One region of the Gracilibacillus sp. JCM 18966 genome, then DNA from elsewhere that is predicted to be linked to it. Evidence: riboswitches for the same ligand, from Rfam matches in the RefSeq annotation. Region 1 holds a riboswitch; each other region holds the start of a gene.

Region 1 (4,216 bases):
CTTCTTGAATACATTGCTGTGCAATATGTGCGGTCCCGATACTAATATTTTTATCCTGCGCTGCTTTCTTCGCTTGCTCAACTGCACTTTTTATCCCATCTGTAACGAAGGTGAACGTTGTATTCTCTTCTATATAACTATCTGGTTTTTGATGTGTTACAACAAAGATAGGAATACCTTGAATTGGATGACTTCCACCCCATCCTTTTACAATATCGAAGGTTCTCCTCCCAACTATCATCGCGCCTGTATTAGCTACCGTATTGTCAAAAACTTTTTTATTTGTACTAGAAAGCTTGAAGAAATCGTTATAACTGCTTGATTCATTACCATCAAATAACCAATTTTGAATAAACTCTCCACCATCACCTAATGGCTGGATCTGACTATCATTTTGACCACTAATATAACCATCCAGAGACATCGAGATATCTAAAACAACTTTGCCCATTATCCTCCACCTTTCAAACAAAACTTTATCTTTAGCTTAACATATATTCCGAGGAGAAATTTCTTGTATCTTGCTAATAGTGACAGAGTTAGCTAAACAATAAAAAAGCAAGAGGTGTACTCCTGCTTTTTAAAATGCTGAAAAATCAATTCCATTCAATAAATGTGTAGCAACAATTAAGACTAATAGGTAGCCCGCAATTGTCCAGTACAAATCAAATTTCGGTTTTCTCATATGTACAAGGTAAAGATAAATATGAATTACCCCATAGAGCATTAAGGCAAAAACATATGTAACGACAAACAAATCTACCATTAAAAATCCGAAAAATAAAATCACTAAACAAAAAACTAATGTAAAAGGAATATTCACAATCGCATATTTCGTTAACAATTCTTTATGATCCATTTTACGATCTCCGAAATACATTAAAAGTAAGTAAAGAGAAAAATAGCCGATTGCAAAGGTAATCATCCAAGATAAGATGCTCGTTATGATAAACATTACGCCCACATCTGCAAATAAGCTGAGCATTCCCTCAAATCCAAATTTATAGAAAAGAAAATAACAAATACCTATCAATAATGATAATGATAATAAAATTAGTGCACTCGTTTCCATACGGATTGTTCGAGTAGAGCTCACGATAGCATGTGGTCTTAAAATCGCATCCTTCAGAATACCCTTTGTCTCTTTTACACTTTCTCCAAAATCAAAATTTATGGAGGAATTGTTCTCTTTTTTCTCCTCATTTGAAACAAATCGTTCCTTTTCTGTTTCCTGTTCCTCTGCTACTTCCGTTTGTTGTAAATCTTCGGTGTTATGCTTCTCCATTCCATCACCTCTTAAAATAATATATTATATCACTCTTATAACCTACCATTAAATTGTCATTCATTCAATATTTTTCCCATCGTTTAGTAGCAGAGAGAATGATTAACGAAAGAATGGCAAATTTTACAGGTGTAATTCCTAGTGAAACACTTGACTATAACTTGTTTCTAGTTGTAAACTAAAGAGCATTAACTTTCCTATATGTTCTTATCTAGAGAGGGGGAGGGACTGGCCCTATGAATCCTCGGCAACAACTCTTAAGAGTAATGTGCCAATTCCAGTAGCAAATAGCTAACAGATAAGAAGAGACATTCATCTTACTTCACCCTCTTCTTGCTTTTGAAGAGGGTTTTTTATTATAGAAAAGAGGTTATTCTATGCTCAAAGTTGATTTATCTGGAAAGGTCGCCATCGTTACAGGTGGAGCAAACGGTATTGGAAAGTCTATTGTTCAGGCTCTTTTATCATCTAACGCAAAGGTTGCCGCTATTGATATTCAAGAAACCAAGCAGACAGATGATGAAAATTTATTCTATTTCCAGGCAGATGTCTCTAACAAAAATGATGTCCATAATATGATAAAACAGGTTATTCATCATTTTGGAAAAATAGATATCCTAGTGAACAATGCTGGCATTTCGACAATGGATTACTTTACGGAGATAAAAGAAGAAGATTGGGATAAAACAATGGATATAAATGCTAAAGGTGTGCAATTATGTAGCCAAGTCGTTGCGAATAAACTGAAGGATCAAGGCTTTGGAGGTAAAATTATCAATATTGCTTCACAGGCTGGAAAAAACGGCTATCGCCTAATGGGGAGCTATGTTGCCTCTAAGCATGCAGTCATTGGGCTTACTAAAGTGATGGCTCTCGAGCTTGCGCAAGACCAAATTAATGTGAATGCCGTCTGTCCTGGTATTATTGAAACGGACATGAAACGTAAAGAACGAGTGATTGGTGGTAATTTGAGGGGTTTGAATGAAGAAGCAATTAGAGAAGAGGACTTTTCACAGGTGCCACTTGGAAGAACAGGAACTCCTGAAGATGTCGCATATGTGGTGGTCTTTTTAGCCTCAAAATATTCGAATTACATGACAGGACAAGCAATTAACATAACTGGTGGCATGACCATGCATTAACCTATATAAACAGGAGGAATACAACATGACTCAACAGACTAAAGGGAAGGCCTCGGCATTATTCCCCTTACTCATATTTATATTGTTATTTATCGGCACAGGAGTGTTGACAAAGGATTTTTCTAATATGCCACTGAATGTGGCGGTCATTATTGCGGCAGCTGTTGCCATTTTCATGAATCGCAAAGTAAAACTAGCTAAAAAAATTGAAATCTTCACAAAGGGGGCTGGGCATGAAAATATTATGCTAATGTGCATCATTTTTGTGCTTGCAGGTGCCTTTTCGGAAGTAGCAAAAGGTATGGGCGCAGTTGATGCGACCGTGAACCTTGGGCTTTCCCTCCTACCTGCAAACCTTTTAATGGTAGGATTATTTTTAATTGGTTGTTTTATCTCCATTACAATGGGGACATCGATGGGAACTGTCGTCGCACTTGCTCCTATTGGAATTGGTATTGCTGATCAAACGGATATTCCTATGGCATTAGCAATGGCTACTGTGATTGGTGGGGCTATGTTTGGTGATAATCTATCGATGATTTCGGATACTACGATCGCTTCCGCACGAACCCAAAACACTTCGATGAGCGATAAGTTTAAAACAAACTTTTTTATCGTTCTTCCCGGCGCATTGATTACTGCACTTATATTATGGTTCATTACTTCAGGAAGTCATATCAATCAATTGGAGGACTATTCTTATAATCTTGCGAAAGTTATACCTTATCTTGCTGTATTAATCGTAGCCATCTTAGGAGTGAATGTGGTAATTGTGTTAATCGGTGGGATTATCCTTGCTGGTGCGATTGGTATCATAGATGGTTCCTACACTGGTTCAACTCTGCTCTAGGCTGCATCACAAGGCGTATTGAATATGGAGGATATTGCAATTGTAGCATTGTTTATCGGAGGAATAATCGGAATTATTCAATACAATGGAGGGATAGATTATTTACTTCATGTAGTTTCTAACAAGATCAAATCGAAAAAAGGGGCTGAATTTGGTATCGCTGGGCTTGTTAGTGTAGCAGATATTAGTACTGCCAATAACACGATTTCCATTATAATGACGGGGCCGTTAGCAAAAGATATTGCAAGCAAGTATAATGTTGACCCAAGAAAATCGGCAAGTATTCTTGATATTTTCGCCGCTTGTTGGCAAGGAATCGTACCATATGGTGGCCAAATGCTGGCAGTGGCAGGACTTGCTTCGATATCACCCTTAAGTATTATGCCTTATTCCTTTTATCCAATATTGCTTGGAATTTGTGGAATTACTGCCATTTTGTTTGGATTCCCTCGTAGAAAAGTGAAACAGTAAATTTAGCCGCATGAAGTCTTTACTCATGCGGCATTTTTTTTTGCTAAGTTCTTTTCTCACTCATTTTTAGCTTAGCCCAGTCATAGTTTCCTTCCCATACATGCACATGCCCATCTTCGATCCAGAAAATCCTATCAAATAATTTATTTAGAAAGTAACGATCATGGGATATTGCAAGAATGGTGCCTTCGTATTGTTCAAGCGTTTCCTCTAATACTTCCAATGAATCTATATCTAAATGGTTCGTAGGCTCATCTAAGATCAATAAATTGGTATCCTGATACATAAGCTGGGCCAATCTCAACCTCATTTTTTCTCCACCACTTAGCTGGGAAACCTTTTTAAATACACTGTAGCCGTAGAATAGAAATTTTGCTAATATCTGTCTTGCCTCCGCTTCTGTTACTTTCACTTCGTCACGAAAGACATCGATTGCCGTTCTGTCTACCATTTTAGAAAAAGTATGCT
Region 2 (4,216 bases), 1.7 Mb from region 1:
AATACCTTTCCTGCTTCCACAATCGCATCCTCATGAACTTGACCAGGTATTGCATTAGAAAAATCATTTCGTTCCATTTGTATCTTGGCTACTTCTAAATCTATATCTGCTTCTTCTGCTAATAGTTGAGCTGCTTCTTCAGGATTCTCTAAAACCCAATTACGAGCGCGCTCATACAATTCAATTACTTTATTTACATATTCCGGATATTTGTCTGCAAACTCTTGACGAACATTTAAAAAGCCATACGTGTTTAAGTCTGCATTACGGAAGAATAATTGCGCATTTTCTTCTAATTCTAATTTTGCCATATGTGGATCAAGCCCTGCCCATGCATCTACATCGCCTGATACAAGGGCTGAACCACCATCTGCATGCTGCAGGTTAGTCAATGTAATATCATTAATCGTTAAGCCTTCTGAATCCAATGCTCTTACTAGAAAGATGAAGGGGTCTGTTCCCATAGTTGCTGCAACATTCTTTCCTTTTAAATCTTTAATGGATTCAATTCCTGAGCCTTCATTCGTTACTAATGCCGTCCATTCTGGCTTCGAATAGATGTATACATTCTCTATTGGTGCACCACTCTCCTTAGAGATTAAGGCTGCAGCACCTGCCGATGAACCAAAGTCAATACTATCACTTCTTAAAAACTCTAATGCTTTATTACTTCCTTGACTTAATGTCCACTCCACCTCTATATCTTCTTCCGCAAAAACTTCTTCTGCCCATTCGAATTTCTTTAATACTAAGCTTGTTGGCGAATAATAAGCATAATCTAAACGGATTTTTTCAGGCTTTCCCTCTGTTTCTCCTTCTGCTGCACAGCCTGATGCAATAACAAGAATGAAACCAAAAAGCGCGATAGCTAAAAAACTACGTAAATCTATTAATGGTATTCTTTTCATGATAGATTGTCCCCTTTTTTATTTTCTTTTCTATTAAATTTCACAAGCATAAGTGGAAATTGTTCCTCTTAACCGCTGGGCTTCTTTGTACGTACATCTATTGTGTACAACCTGTAACCCTGCTTCTCTTGCCACTTCTTCTGCTTTTGGTGAAACAACACCTTCCTGTAGCCAGAATACTTTTGGTTTAACTTCCACCGCTTCTTTTGCTACTTCTACCGCAGCATCAGGGCTACGGAAAACTTGTACAATGTCAATAGGAACAGGAACACTTTTTAAATCTGGGTATGCTTTTTCTCCTAAAATCTCTGTTTCCCTTGGATTAACTGGAATAATTTTATATCCAAGACGTTGCATTTTTCTTGCTAGACGGTAGCTCGGTCTTGCTTCCTTCCCACTCAGACCAACAATAGCCAATGTTTTTTGGCGAGTCACCTCTTCCCCATTCTCGATTACCCGCTCATATGGAGAATTTAATGCCCATTTAATTACCCCTTCATCATTTACGACGATTTGTTTTGCTTCATCTGCACCGATTCCTGTTGCTTTGGCAAGTGCTTGATCAAGATCATTTTGAATATCACGAATTGATTCGATTCCTACAGATAAACGAACAAGCTCTTCTGTTACTCCTGTTTCCTCTAATTGCTCTTTACTTAACTGTTGATGAGTAGTAGAAGCTGGATGAATAATTAATGACCTAGCATCTCCAACATTGGCTACATGGGACCATAGAGAAACATTATTGATTAGATCTCTACCTGCATCTCGTCCACCTTTAATACCAAAGACAATGATTGAGCCAAAGCCATTGTTCAAAATACGCTTCGCTAGTGCGTGTGATGGATGGCTTTCCAATCCTGGATATCGAATCCATTCCACCGCTTCGTGTTCTTCTAGATATTCTGCTAATTCCTGAGCATTTCGATTATGTCTTTCCACTCTTAAATGAAGTGTTTCTAATCCTTGTAGTAACTGGAAGGCATTAAATGGGCTAAGTGCCGCACCGAAGTCTCTCAATAACTGGACACGCACTTTTGTGATAAATGCTAATGTTCCAAAGTCTATTGCATAACGAATTCCATTGTAGCTCGGATCTGGTTCAGTAAATTGAGGATATTTTTCTGAATTCCAGTTAAAACGACCTCCATCAACTATAATTCCGCCAATCGATGTACCGTGACCACCTATCCATTTTGTCGCAGAATGAACCACAATATCAGCACCTAATGTGATTGGTTTACAACCATAAGGTGTGGCAAATGTATTATCAACGATCAATGGTACACCTGCCTCATGAGCAATCTCTGAAACTTTTTCTACATCCAATACTTGAAGGCCAGGATTTCCGATAATCTCACCATAAACTGCTTTCGTATTTTCATTGATGGCTTGACGGAAATTCTCAGGATCGGTTGGGTCTACAAATTTTACGTTGATTCCGTATCTTGGTAATGTTACAGCAAACAGATTATAGGTTCCGCCATACAAGTTCACACCTGCAACAATTTCGTCTCCCGCACTTGCTAGATTTAAGATCGATAGGGTGATGGCTGACATCCCCGAAGCTGTTGCAACTGCTGCAACGCCATCTTCTAAAAGGGCTAATCTTTTCTCAAAAACATCGACAGTTGGATTACCAATTCTTGAATAGATGTTTCCTGGTTCATCAAGTGCAAATAGTCTCTCTGCATGTTCTGTGTCATGGAAAACGAACGAAGTAGATTGATAGATAGGCACTGCTCTTGAACCTGTTGTTGGATCAGGCGCCTGACCACCGTGTAAATTTAAGGTCTCCGCATCATACGTTGAATTTTTAAAAGCTGTCATGTTAGTTTCCTCCTTGAATATTCCATTCATTTAATTAATATAAGTATAAAGAAAAGCCTTCTTCGACAAGAAGAAGGCTTTGGTTATCTACCAGCTGTCTCCCTCTTATCTATCAGGAATGTTTCCTGCAGGATTTAGCACCTTTTAAGCTGAAGCTTAATGGTTGCTGGGCGTCATCGGGCCAGTCCCTCTGCCTCTCTTGATAAGAGCTATTTAATTTTTATCGGATCAAAAAATCCTCTCTACATGGAGATAGAGAGGATTCAGTGTGAATAATTCGCTCTCTTATCTCTCCAAGCATGATCACTTAGTGGAATTGGCACCTTTATTAAGCTTTTGTGCTTAATGGTTGCCGAGGTTTCATAGGGCCAGTCCCTCCACCTCTCTTGATAAGATTTATTGTCAAATATTGTAATTCCGAGTGGATTACTTATATTTAATTTAGTTATTACATACTTTAGCATGGTAGACCACCACTGTCAACAAGTATTTATAAATTATTGAATATTTTTCTTTTAAGAGTATTCATGATTTATATCGACATGAAATAGCTTTTTTTTAATCCATTCATTTATGTTTTCAAAAAAATAGCGCATACTCATCCTAGAAAGAGGTTTTATTATGATCAACTACAAAAAAAAGTTGCCATCGTAACAGGAGGTGAAAGTGGTATCGGACGAGAAACATGCTTGCAATTAGCCAAGAAAGGTGCACGCATTGCCGTTATTAATATTTCCGATGATAGAGAAACGCCTGCATCCATTTGATGCAGCCACTTCTCTATTTAAAATAAGCTAAAAGACCTTTGGTGATCCCTTCTGCTAAGTTATCTTGATAGTCGCTTGTTCGGATTGTGAGTAAGTCATGAGGATTCGTAATAAATCCCATTTCTAATAAGAGTGCTTTATTTTGATTGTTTCTTAGTACATAGAAATTACTACTTCGAACCCCTCGATCTCTCATTGTGACATGTTGAGATAAAGAGGACTGCATTTCATAGGCAAGCTCTTTACTATCTGGGCCAAAATAGTGTGTGCTAATTCCATTAGCAGAAACTATTGGACTTGCATTAAAATGTAGACTTATAAAAGCATGAGTCTGATAAGCATGACTTATTCTCAAGCGGGTGGCATGATCTACATAGCTATCATTACTTCTCGTTAATAATACCGTTGCACCTGCTTGACGGAGCTCACTTGCTATCTCAGAAAGCACCTCCATAATGACATCCTTTTCAAAGATACCCCCAAGTCCTATGGCTCCAGGATCCATGCCACCATGCCCTGGATCGAGCACAATATTAAAGCCATTTAAGTTCTGCTCATTGCTTACCGTAGTTGTAGTAGCTGTTTGTTCCACAGATTGCTCTGTATCTGACGTAGCCTGGGCTGATGGTTCTTCAGGTATGTATGTGGTACTTTGATGATTCGTCAACCAGCCCGCAATCCATCCAATTTTACCATTCTTTAAATCTACTT
Region 3 (4,216 bases), 580 kb from region 1:
ATAATCCTATGGCTATTAATACATAGATGTAGCAAAAGATTAAACCATTAAAAAGGCTAAAATACGGATAAGTAAAAATGGTTAACAAAAGAAAAACAAGAATCATAATCGTCCAAAAGTAATGTTTTTGAAAGGTTTCTGCAGCACTTACTAAAACAAGAAGAAATAAAAGGAAAACGAAAGGATTGAGTGTTGAAAAACTAGGTAAAATAAAAGCTATGGTGATAATCACGAGAAAAAGCAGCCATAGAGTAAAATGCATCTTCTGTTTGTATTTTACGACAGAGGTAAAAAATAAAACCCCTAAGCCAAAAGCGGACATCATAAATAGAAAGGCAACACTACCTCCCGCTTGAACTCCCATCCATGTTGTCCCCGTCCAAGTGATAAACCAAATAATAAGCCATGCCCAGTAGAAATAACGCATCTTGATCCTCCATTTTCCTTAAACTAACGTCTGTAATTTCTCCGATGGTAAGAAGTCTTCCTTTATTATAAACTGGTTGTGAACGAAATGCACCGTTGATTTAGTGAATGATCTGAAAACAGATTACTAGCAACCTCCTTCTTTCTATTTTATACTATTTAAGAAAGCGCTTAAAATATAACAAGGAGTGATCGATATGCAATACCGCCGTTTAGGAAATACTGGATTAAAAGTAAGTGAAATTAGTCTAGGAAGCTGGCTTACATATGGAGGGTATGTTGAAGAAGAGAAAGCAATCGCCTCTATTGATAAAGCCTATGAGCTTGGCATTAACTTTTTTGATACAGCAAATGTCTATATGCGAGGGGATGCAGAAAAGGTCGTCGGTAAAGCATTAAGAAAATACCCGAGGAGCTCCTATGTGCTTGCGACAAAAGTTTTCGGAAAAATGGGAGATGGTCCAAACGACCACGGCTTATCGAGAAAACACATCGTAGAACAATGTGACGCGAGCTTAAAGCGACTTGGACTTGACTATATCGATATCTACTATTGTCACAGATACCACCAAGACACCCCTTTAGAGGAAACATTACGAGCGCTTGATGATTTAATTAGACAAGGAAAAGTTTTATATATCGGTGTTAGTGAATGGTCGGCAGAGCAAATGACAGAAGCTATTCATCTAGCTGACAAAAAATTGCTTGATCGTATTGTCGTCAATCAACCGAATTACAGTATGCTTCAACGCTACATCGAAAAAGAAGTGATCCCTGTAGGTAAAAAGCATGGAATTGGACAAGTTGTCTTCTCTCCACTTGCACAGGGTGTACTAACTGGTAAATATAAAAAAGGACAAGCAATTCCTGAAAACAGTCGGGCAGCTCAAAAGGATATGAATCTATCACGTATTCTAACGGAAGACAATCTAGAGAAAGTAGAAAAATTGAAGGCCATTGCTGCAAATGAAAACCTATCCCTTGCTCAATTAGCCATTGCGTGGATCCTACGTCAAGAAAATGTAGCGAGCGCACTTGTGGGAGCAAGTCGTCCAGAACAAATCGAAGAAAATGCAAAGGCATCTGGCATCACACTTTCCCAAGAGACATTAGCTAAAACAGAGGAAATTCTCGGTTAAGGTGATAAAATGGGCGGTCTAGCTGCCCATTTTCGTCCCATCTATTGGACTATTTGCATATATATAAAAATATATATTAACAATTTTTACAAAAAATCATGTTGACATTTCCTGTTATTCGGTTTATCATTACATTAAATATTCATAAAAGGAATTCTTATCCAGAGAGGTGGAGGGGCAGGCCCAGTGAATCCTCGGCAACAGGTTCTTACAAATGAACACTGTGCCAAATCCTGCGGGACAGCTTTAGGTTGTATCCCGAAAGATAAGAAGTGTAGATTGATTACAAGACTTCTTATCTGAACAGATAAGAAGTTTTTTTGATGAGAAAGACGATTAAAAGGAGGAGAAATATGTCAGAACAAGCAATTACCTATGCTCATTATGAAGAAAGTTTTTGGAATGAGTTCACGCCTGGTGAAGATGACCCGACAAAAGGGGCTGAGCAAATCATTAATTGGGCTTACAAAAGCTATGGAGACTCACTCGTTTATGCTTGTAGCTTTGGGGCAGAAAGTATGGTCCTAATAGACTTAATTGCTAGAGTGAAGCCAGATGCTTCATTAGTTTTTCTCGACACAGGCTTACATTTTCAAGAAACCTATGATCTGATTGATGAAGTGAAAAACAAATATCCTTCCTTACAAATAACGATGAAGCAACCTGAATTAACAGTAGAGGAGCAAGCAGAAAAACATGGATCCGCTCTTTGGAAGAGAAATCCTGATCAATGCTGCTACCTTCGAAAAGTAAAACCATTAGAGGAGGTTCTGAGCGGAGCTGTTGCTTGGATATCCGGACTTAGAAGAGAGCAATCCCTAAGTCGTGCGAAGACTCAATTTGTTAACAAGGATGAAAGATTCCAATCTGTTAAAATATGTCCCCTTATCTATTGGACCTGGGATGATGTTTGGGACTACATCAAAAAACACAACCTCCCATACAACGCTTTACATGATCAGAACTTTCCAAGCATTGGATGTATACCTTGTACCTCCCCTGTCACTAATTCAGACGATGAGCGTGCTGGTAGATGGAGTTCCTTTAACAAAACAGAATGTGGTTTACACACTACAACGACACCATAGAAAATAGATGGTTAAATTTTTATGTCTATAACTAAGTAAAACTATCGGAATAATGAAAATCAAATAATATTCCCATAACATAATATAATGGAGAGGTGATCTTATTGGCCTTACAAGTGGTTAACAGCCCATTTGATGAACGACAAACAGAAATTTTAAATCAATTATTGCCAACCTTAAACGATGCACAGAAAAATTGGCTTGCCGGCTACCTTGCTGCATCTCAATCAGCAGCACCACCTGAAACGACGAAGCAAGTGACTAAAACGAGCGAGACAGCAACAAGAACCATTACTATCTTATATGGATCAGAAACAGGGAACAGTCAAACAATTGCCGAACAGTTGAATGATCAATTAAAGGCATCGGATCGAAAAACCGTGATTTCAAGCATGGATGATTTTAAGGCAAAGAAATTAAAAGAAGTGGAGGATCTCTTAATTGTTACCGCAACACACGGTGAAGGAGATCCACCAGATAATGCGATACAATTCCATGAGTTTTTATTAGGGAGAAAAGCACCTAAGTTAGATAGTGTAAGATTCTCTGTCCTCTCTTTAGGGGATGAATCCTATGAGCATTTCTGCCAAACAGGGAAGGATTTTGACAAACGTTTAGAGGAATTAGGTGCAACACGTATTCACCCACGCGTGGATTGTGATGTCGATTATGAAGAATTAGCCGAGGAATGGATGAATGGTGTATTAAAAGTATTAAACGAGGACAGCCAAACTCAGGCTTCAGAGCAGCAGGTCGCCTCCTCCCCTGCAGAAGCACCAATATACTCCAAGAGTAATCCATACCCAGCAGAGGTCCTAGAAAATATAGACCTAAGTGGAAGAGGCTCGAACAAGGAAACGAGACATATTGAATTGTCATTAGAAAACTCTAACCTAAGCTATGAACCAGGCGATTGTCTAGCTATCTATCCAAAGAACAATCCCGAGCTTGTTCAGGCAGTCATCAATAAACTAGATTGGAATGCAGAACAAACGATACCTATAAATAAGCAAGGGGAAATTCGCTCGATCCAAGAGGCATTAACCTCTATCTTTGAAATTACAAAACTAACAAAAGGAATGCTCGAAAAAGCTGCAGGATTTTTTGATAATGAAAAGCTTACCAAGCTAATAGAGGATAGTGACAAGATGAGGGAATATATACATGGCAGGGACTTACTAGATCTAATCCTTGATTTCACACCGAGCAATTTGGACCCTGCCTCCCTTATGCACTGGTTAAGGAAAATTCCTGCAAGACAATATTCGATCTCAAGCAGTTATAAGGCAAATCCTGATGAAGTTCACTTAACGATTGCTACGGTTCGCTACCACACCCATGGACGTGATCGTCATGGCGTGTGCTCAGGCGAGATTGCAGAGAGAATTCAACCTGGTGATCAATTGAATGTATATGTTCATCGAAATCCGAATTTTAAGTTTCCTTTTGATGATAGCACACCTGTTATTATGATTGGTCCAGGAACAGGAGTTGCTCCATTCAGAGGATATATAGAGGAACGAGAAGAGCTTGAATTAAAGGGGAAAACCTGGCTATTCTTTG
Region 4 (4,216 bases), 560 kb from region 1:
TAGCTTAATAATTCTTGATTAATTAAACGATCATATAAAATAACGTCTGCTTCTTCAATCGCTCTAATTCCTTTTAACGTAATTAGTTCCTTGTCGCCCGGTCCTGCCCCTACTAAATATACTTTACCCAATCTCTTCCCATTCCCTTCTTAATTGATGTTCTTGTTGCTTTGTTTCTGACTTTACTTGATATTTCATTAACACGATTGTAATAAGTATCGTTAAGAATAATAAGATTACAGTATAGTAAGAATGACGAATAAGGATTTCGGTTAAACTATAGGAAATCACTAGTGAAATGATTGGTGAAGAAATCCAAACCTTTGCAATACGATGGATGATTTTTTCCTTCCAAACATTTTGCCAGCTTTTCGTAGCACTGATTCCAACAATTGCCGTCGTCGTTACCTGGGTCATTGGGATAGGAACTCCTAAAAAGGAGGCAGCAATAACTAATATCCCTGTTGTGCTTGAAACAACAATTCCGTTTGCCAGTGATAGATTTGTGATCTTTTTGGCATTGGTATCTAACACTTTTCCCCCAAATAAGATGCTACCATGCGCTACCACTAACGCTAAGACAGGTAAACCAATCTCCATTGTTACTAAATTTGCTCCCACCAATGGTCCTAACGCATTCGCCACATTATTCATACCAGCGGCTATTGCCTCAAAAATACCTGTTATAATTAACAGTCCTGCTAATATTTTACTAGAAAATGAGACCTTTATCTTGTCTCGGTATTTCATTCTTACTTTTTCAAGCGTATATGTCACAAAAAAAGCTAAAATTGGGATAAGAAGCCATAAACCGACGATTTCTAATATAGAAACGGCATATATTTGCTGAAAAGACAAACCAATTCCGACAATAGCACCAACGGTTACCTCACTAGTAGAAAGTGGAATACCAATATAATTCGTAACAAATAAAGTACACGCAGAAACGGCCAGTATAATTGTAGCGATGCGAACATCCATGATTTCCTCTGGAATAATTCCCTTTCCTAGTGTATGAGTAACATGCTTTCCTCCCCAAAGAGCACCAACTATGGCTCCTGAACCAGCTAGAAATAATGCCACTTTTTTATGTTTTATTACCTTACTTCCATATACGACTCCCATACTAGCGGCAGAGCCACTCGCGCCGATATTAAAAGCAAATAAACATGCGGCAAAAAAAGCTAAAATGACTAACATTTTTCATCCTACTTCCTCTATTTTTATCTTCTTAGAAATGAAACCTGCATTTTTATTTCAAGTGAATCTCCGGGCGTGAATGCTTTTCTCTCCATATCAACATAATGCTTCATCAAAATGTCGTATAGGGTTGCCGCTAATTTTCTTACCCTCGCGTCCAGATTTATTAGCGAGATCCTACTTTCTTTCAAAAAAACAAAAAACTTCTACTTGGTCTAAAAGTAGAAGTTAAATACTTCTTCTTATCTGCCAAGGTTGTCTTGCTGGAATTAGCACAGTGCCTCAAATGCCTGTTGCTGAGATTTCATCGGGCCAGTCCCTCCATCTCTCTGGATAAGAAAGCATATAATGTTTTAAGTTATTAAATGATTTGTATTGAATATAATGGTAAATACAATTAATGTCAATAGGTCAATTCCTTGGATTGCTACTGCAATCCACTAAAAATCCTTTATAACCAATGGTTTTACTAGGTTTAATTTTTTTAAATTTTTTCTTGTATTTTTTTACTGGTGATTGTATGATATATTGTATAGTATTTCCAAAACGTTTTAACAACTAAATATTTTAAGCTTATCAAGAGAGGTTTAGGGACTGGCCCGATGATGCCTCAGCAACCAGCATTTTATGCATGGTGCTAAATCCAGAAGGTAATTACCGAAGATAAGAAGTATGTATAAATGTGGGGACTTTCTTCTTATCGGGAGAAAGTCCCTTTTCGTTTTATAGCATATCGTAGGAGGAATGATCGAAATGAAGCATATCGAAACATCATTAGCTCAAATTGGGAATAAATCTGATCCAAAGACAGGTGCCGTCGAGCCACCTATTTATTTATCGACAGCCTACCAGCATGAAACAATTGGCAATTCTACCGGTTTTGATTATACGCGAACGCGTAATCCAACCAGAGATATTGTAGAAAAGGCCATAAGCGACCTTGAAAAAGGCACTAAGGGATTTGCTTGTTCATCCGGTATGGCTGCGATTCAATTAGTGCTTGCCATATTTGAAAAAGGGGATCAAATCATCGTGACAGAGGATGTTTATGGTGGAACATACCGATTATTTAGTCACTATAGTGAAGCATATGCGGTCGATTTTCTCTATGTGAAACCAGAAGAAATTGCAGAACAAATCACATCGAAAACAAAGGCAATATTTATTGAGACGCCAACAAATCCACTGTTAATCGAGTTAGATATTCATAAAGTTGCCCAGATCGCTAAAGAACACCAGCTGCTTTTAATCGTAGATAATACCTTTTTCACACCATATCTCCAAAAGCCACTTACACTAGGAGCAGATATTGTCGTCCATTCTGCAACGAAATATTTAGGTGGACATAATGATGTTCTTGCTGGACTAGTTGCTGTGAAGGATCAACCGTTAGCAGAAAAACTAACCCATCTACACAATGCCATAGGAGCTGTATTGTCACCATTTGATTGTATGTTACTTATTCGAGGCATGAAAACGTTAAGTCTTCGCCTTGAGAAGCAACAGGAAAATGCTAGAGCACTTGAACAGTTTTTCAAGGAGCACCCTTTAGTAACAGACATTCTGTATCCCGGTAAAGGTGCAATGGTTAGTTTCCGGATTAAGGAGAAACAAATGGTTGTCCCCTTCTTATCCCATTTAAAAGTCATTTCTTTTGCGGAAAGCTTAGGTGGGGTGGAGAGCTTTATCACTTATCCAACAACACAAACGCATGCAGATATCCCTTTAGAAGAACGTGAAAAACGTGGTATTTGTGAAAGGCTGTTACGTTTCTCTGTCGGTATTGAGCATATAGAAGATTTAAAAGAAGATCTAGATCAAGCACTACTAAAGAGCAAGGAGGAATTACTTCATGTCTAACCAATTTGATACAAAGCTTATTCATGCAGGGCTACAACAAGGATTTAACGAAAAGGTGACAGGTGCCGTAAATCCTCCGATTTATTTATCATCTACTTATCATCAGAAAGAAATAAATGAATTCGGACCATTCGATTATAGCCGCTCAGGTAACCCAACCAGAGAAATTTTAGAAAAGACGATTGCGCAGTTAGAGAATGGATACGCAGGCTATGCCTTTTCTTCAGGCATGGCAGCTATCTCCTCCGCTTTTTTATTATTGGAAGCGGGAGATCATGTCGTTGTGACAAAAGACGTTTATGGAGGTACCTATCGATTTATCAGTCAGCTATTGACCAGCTTCTCGATTAGCCATACTTTTGTTGACATGACAAACATCGCAGAAATTGAAAAAGCTATTCAAAGTAATACAAAGGTTATTTATATGGAAACACCAGCAAATCCCTTATTGCAAATCACTGACATTAAGAAAGTGGTGGAGTTAGCTAAAGCCAATGATTGCTATACTTATTTAGACAATACATTTATGACACCATTGTATCAAAATCCACTAGATCTTGGTGTAGACATTGTGCTCCATAGTGCGACTAAATTCTTATCTGGTCATAGTGACGTAGTAGCTGGATTAGCTGTGGCAAAAACAGAAGAGTTAGCTGCAAAACTAAAATTTATTCAGAATACAATTGGATCCATTCTAAGTGCACAGGATTCCTATACCTTAATTCAAGGAATGAAAACTTTGGAGACTCGACTAACCAAATCAAGCCAATCTGCACTTGAAATTGCTAAATTTTTGGATGAACATCATGCGATTGAAAAAGTGTATTATCCAGGTCTTACGGATCATCCTGGTTTTAACGTTCATCATTCTCAAGCCAAAAGTGGTGGAGCAGTCCTATCCTTTTTATTATCAGAAAATGTTGACATAGAGGGATTCGTTAGAAAGCTAGAAATACCAGTCTTTGCCGTAAGCTTAGGGGCTGTGGAATCTATTCTTTCTCATCCTGCTACCATGTCTCATGCAGCAATGCCTCCACATGAACGAAAAGAAAGAGGGATCGAGGATCGCTTGTTCCGTTTATCTGTAGGTATAGAGAATGTCGATGATTTGATCAAGGATCTTAATCAATCTTTCCAACAAAGCAAATTAAGCCTT

What was found. Region 1 has a riboswitch for S-adenosylmethionine ahead of ACZ5N5_RS10060 (SDR family NAD(P)-dependent oxidoreductase). Riboswitches for the same ligand answer to the same signal wherever they lie in the genome.
Region 2: it holds a riboswitch for S-adenosylmethionine, as region 1 does, so the genes downstream of both, ACZ5N5_RS18650 (PLP-dependent aspartate aminotransferase family protein) here and ACZ5N5_RS10060 (SDR family NAD(P)-dependent oxidoreductase) in region 1, are expected to answer to the same signal.
Region 3: it holds a riboswitch for S-adenosylmethionine, as region 1 does, so the genes downstream of both, ACZ5N5_RS07335 (phosphoadenylyl-sulfate reductase) here and ACZ5N5_RS10060 (SDR family NAD(P)-dependent oxidoreductase) in region 1, are expected to answer to the same signal.
Region 4: it holds a riboswitch for S-adenosylmethionine, as region 1 does, so the genes downstream of both, ACZ5N5_RS12725 (methionine biosynthesis PLP-dependent protein) here and ACZ5N5_RS10060 (SDR family NAD(P)-dependent oxidoreductase) in region 1, are expected to answer to the same signal.

The regions. Positions count from the first base shown of each region.
Region 1 is NZ_AP043883.1:2,095,392-2,099,607, reverse strand. It holds gene ACZ5N5_RS10070 (dihydrofolate reductase family protein) at 1-451, opposite strand, end outside; gene ACZ5N5_RS10065 (hypothetical protein) at 581-1,285, opposite strand; SAM riboswitch class I at 1,490-1,590, shown strand; gene ACZ5N5_RS10060 (SDR family NAD(P)-dependent oxidoreductase) at 1,663-2,427, shown strand; partial or broken gene ACZ5N5_RS10055 (Na+/H+ antiporter NhaC family protein) at 2,453-3,748, shown strand; gene abc-f (ribosomal protection-like ABC-F family protein) at 3,792-4,216, opposite strand, start outside.
Region 2 is NZ_AP043883.1:3,810,104-3,814,319, forward strand. It holds gene ACZ5N5_RS18645 (aliphatic sulfonate ABC transporter substrate-binding protein) at 1-908, opposite strand, end outside; gene ACZ5N5_RS18650 (PLP-dependent aspartate aminotransferase family protein) at 942-2,738, opposite strand; SAM riboswitch class I at 2,841-2,947, opposite strand; SAM riboswitch class I at 3,021-3,134, opposite strand; gene ACZ5N5_RS18655 (hypothetical protein) at 3,428-3,505, shown strand; gene ACZ5N5_RS18660 (N-acetylmuramoyl-L-alanine amidase) at 3,519-4,216, opposite strand, start outside.
Region 3 is NZ_AP043883.1:1,514,121-1,518,336, reverse strand. It holds gene ACZ5N5_RS07345 (histidine kinase) at 1-427, opposite strand, end outside; gene ACZ5N5_RS07340 (aldo/keto reductase family protein) at 624-1,565, shown strand; SAM riboswitch class I at 1,720-1,837, shown strand; gene ACZ5N5_RS07335 (phosphoadenylyl-sulfate reductase) at 1,919-2,653, shown strand; gene ACZ5N5_RS07330 (assimilatory sulfite reductase (NADPH) flavoprotein subunit) at 2,758-4,216, shown strand, end outside.
Region 4 is NZ_AP043883.1:2,658,879-2,663,094, reverse strand. It holds gene cobA (uroporphyrinogen-III C-methyltransferase) at 1-131, opposite strand, end outside; gene ACZ5N5_RS12730 (anion permease) at 124-1,200, opposite strand; SAM riboswitch class I at 1,440-1,540, opposite strand; SAM riboswitch class I at 1,771-1,870, shown strand; gene ACZ5N5_RS12725 (methionine biosynthesis PLP-dependent protein) at 1,954-3,060, shown strand; gene ACZ5N5_RS12720 (aminotransferase class I/II-fold pyridoxal phosphate-dependent enzyme) at 3,053-4,216, shown strand, end outside.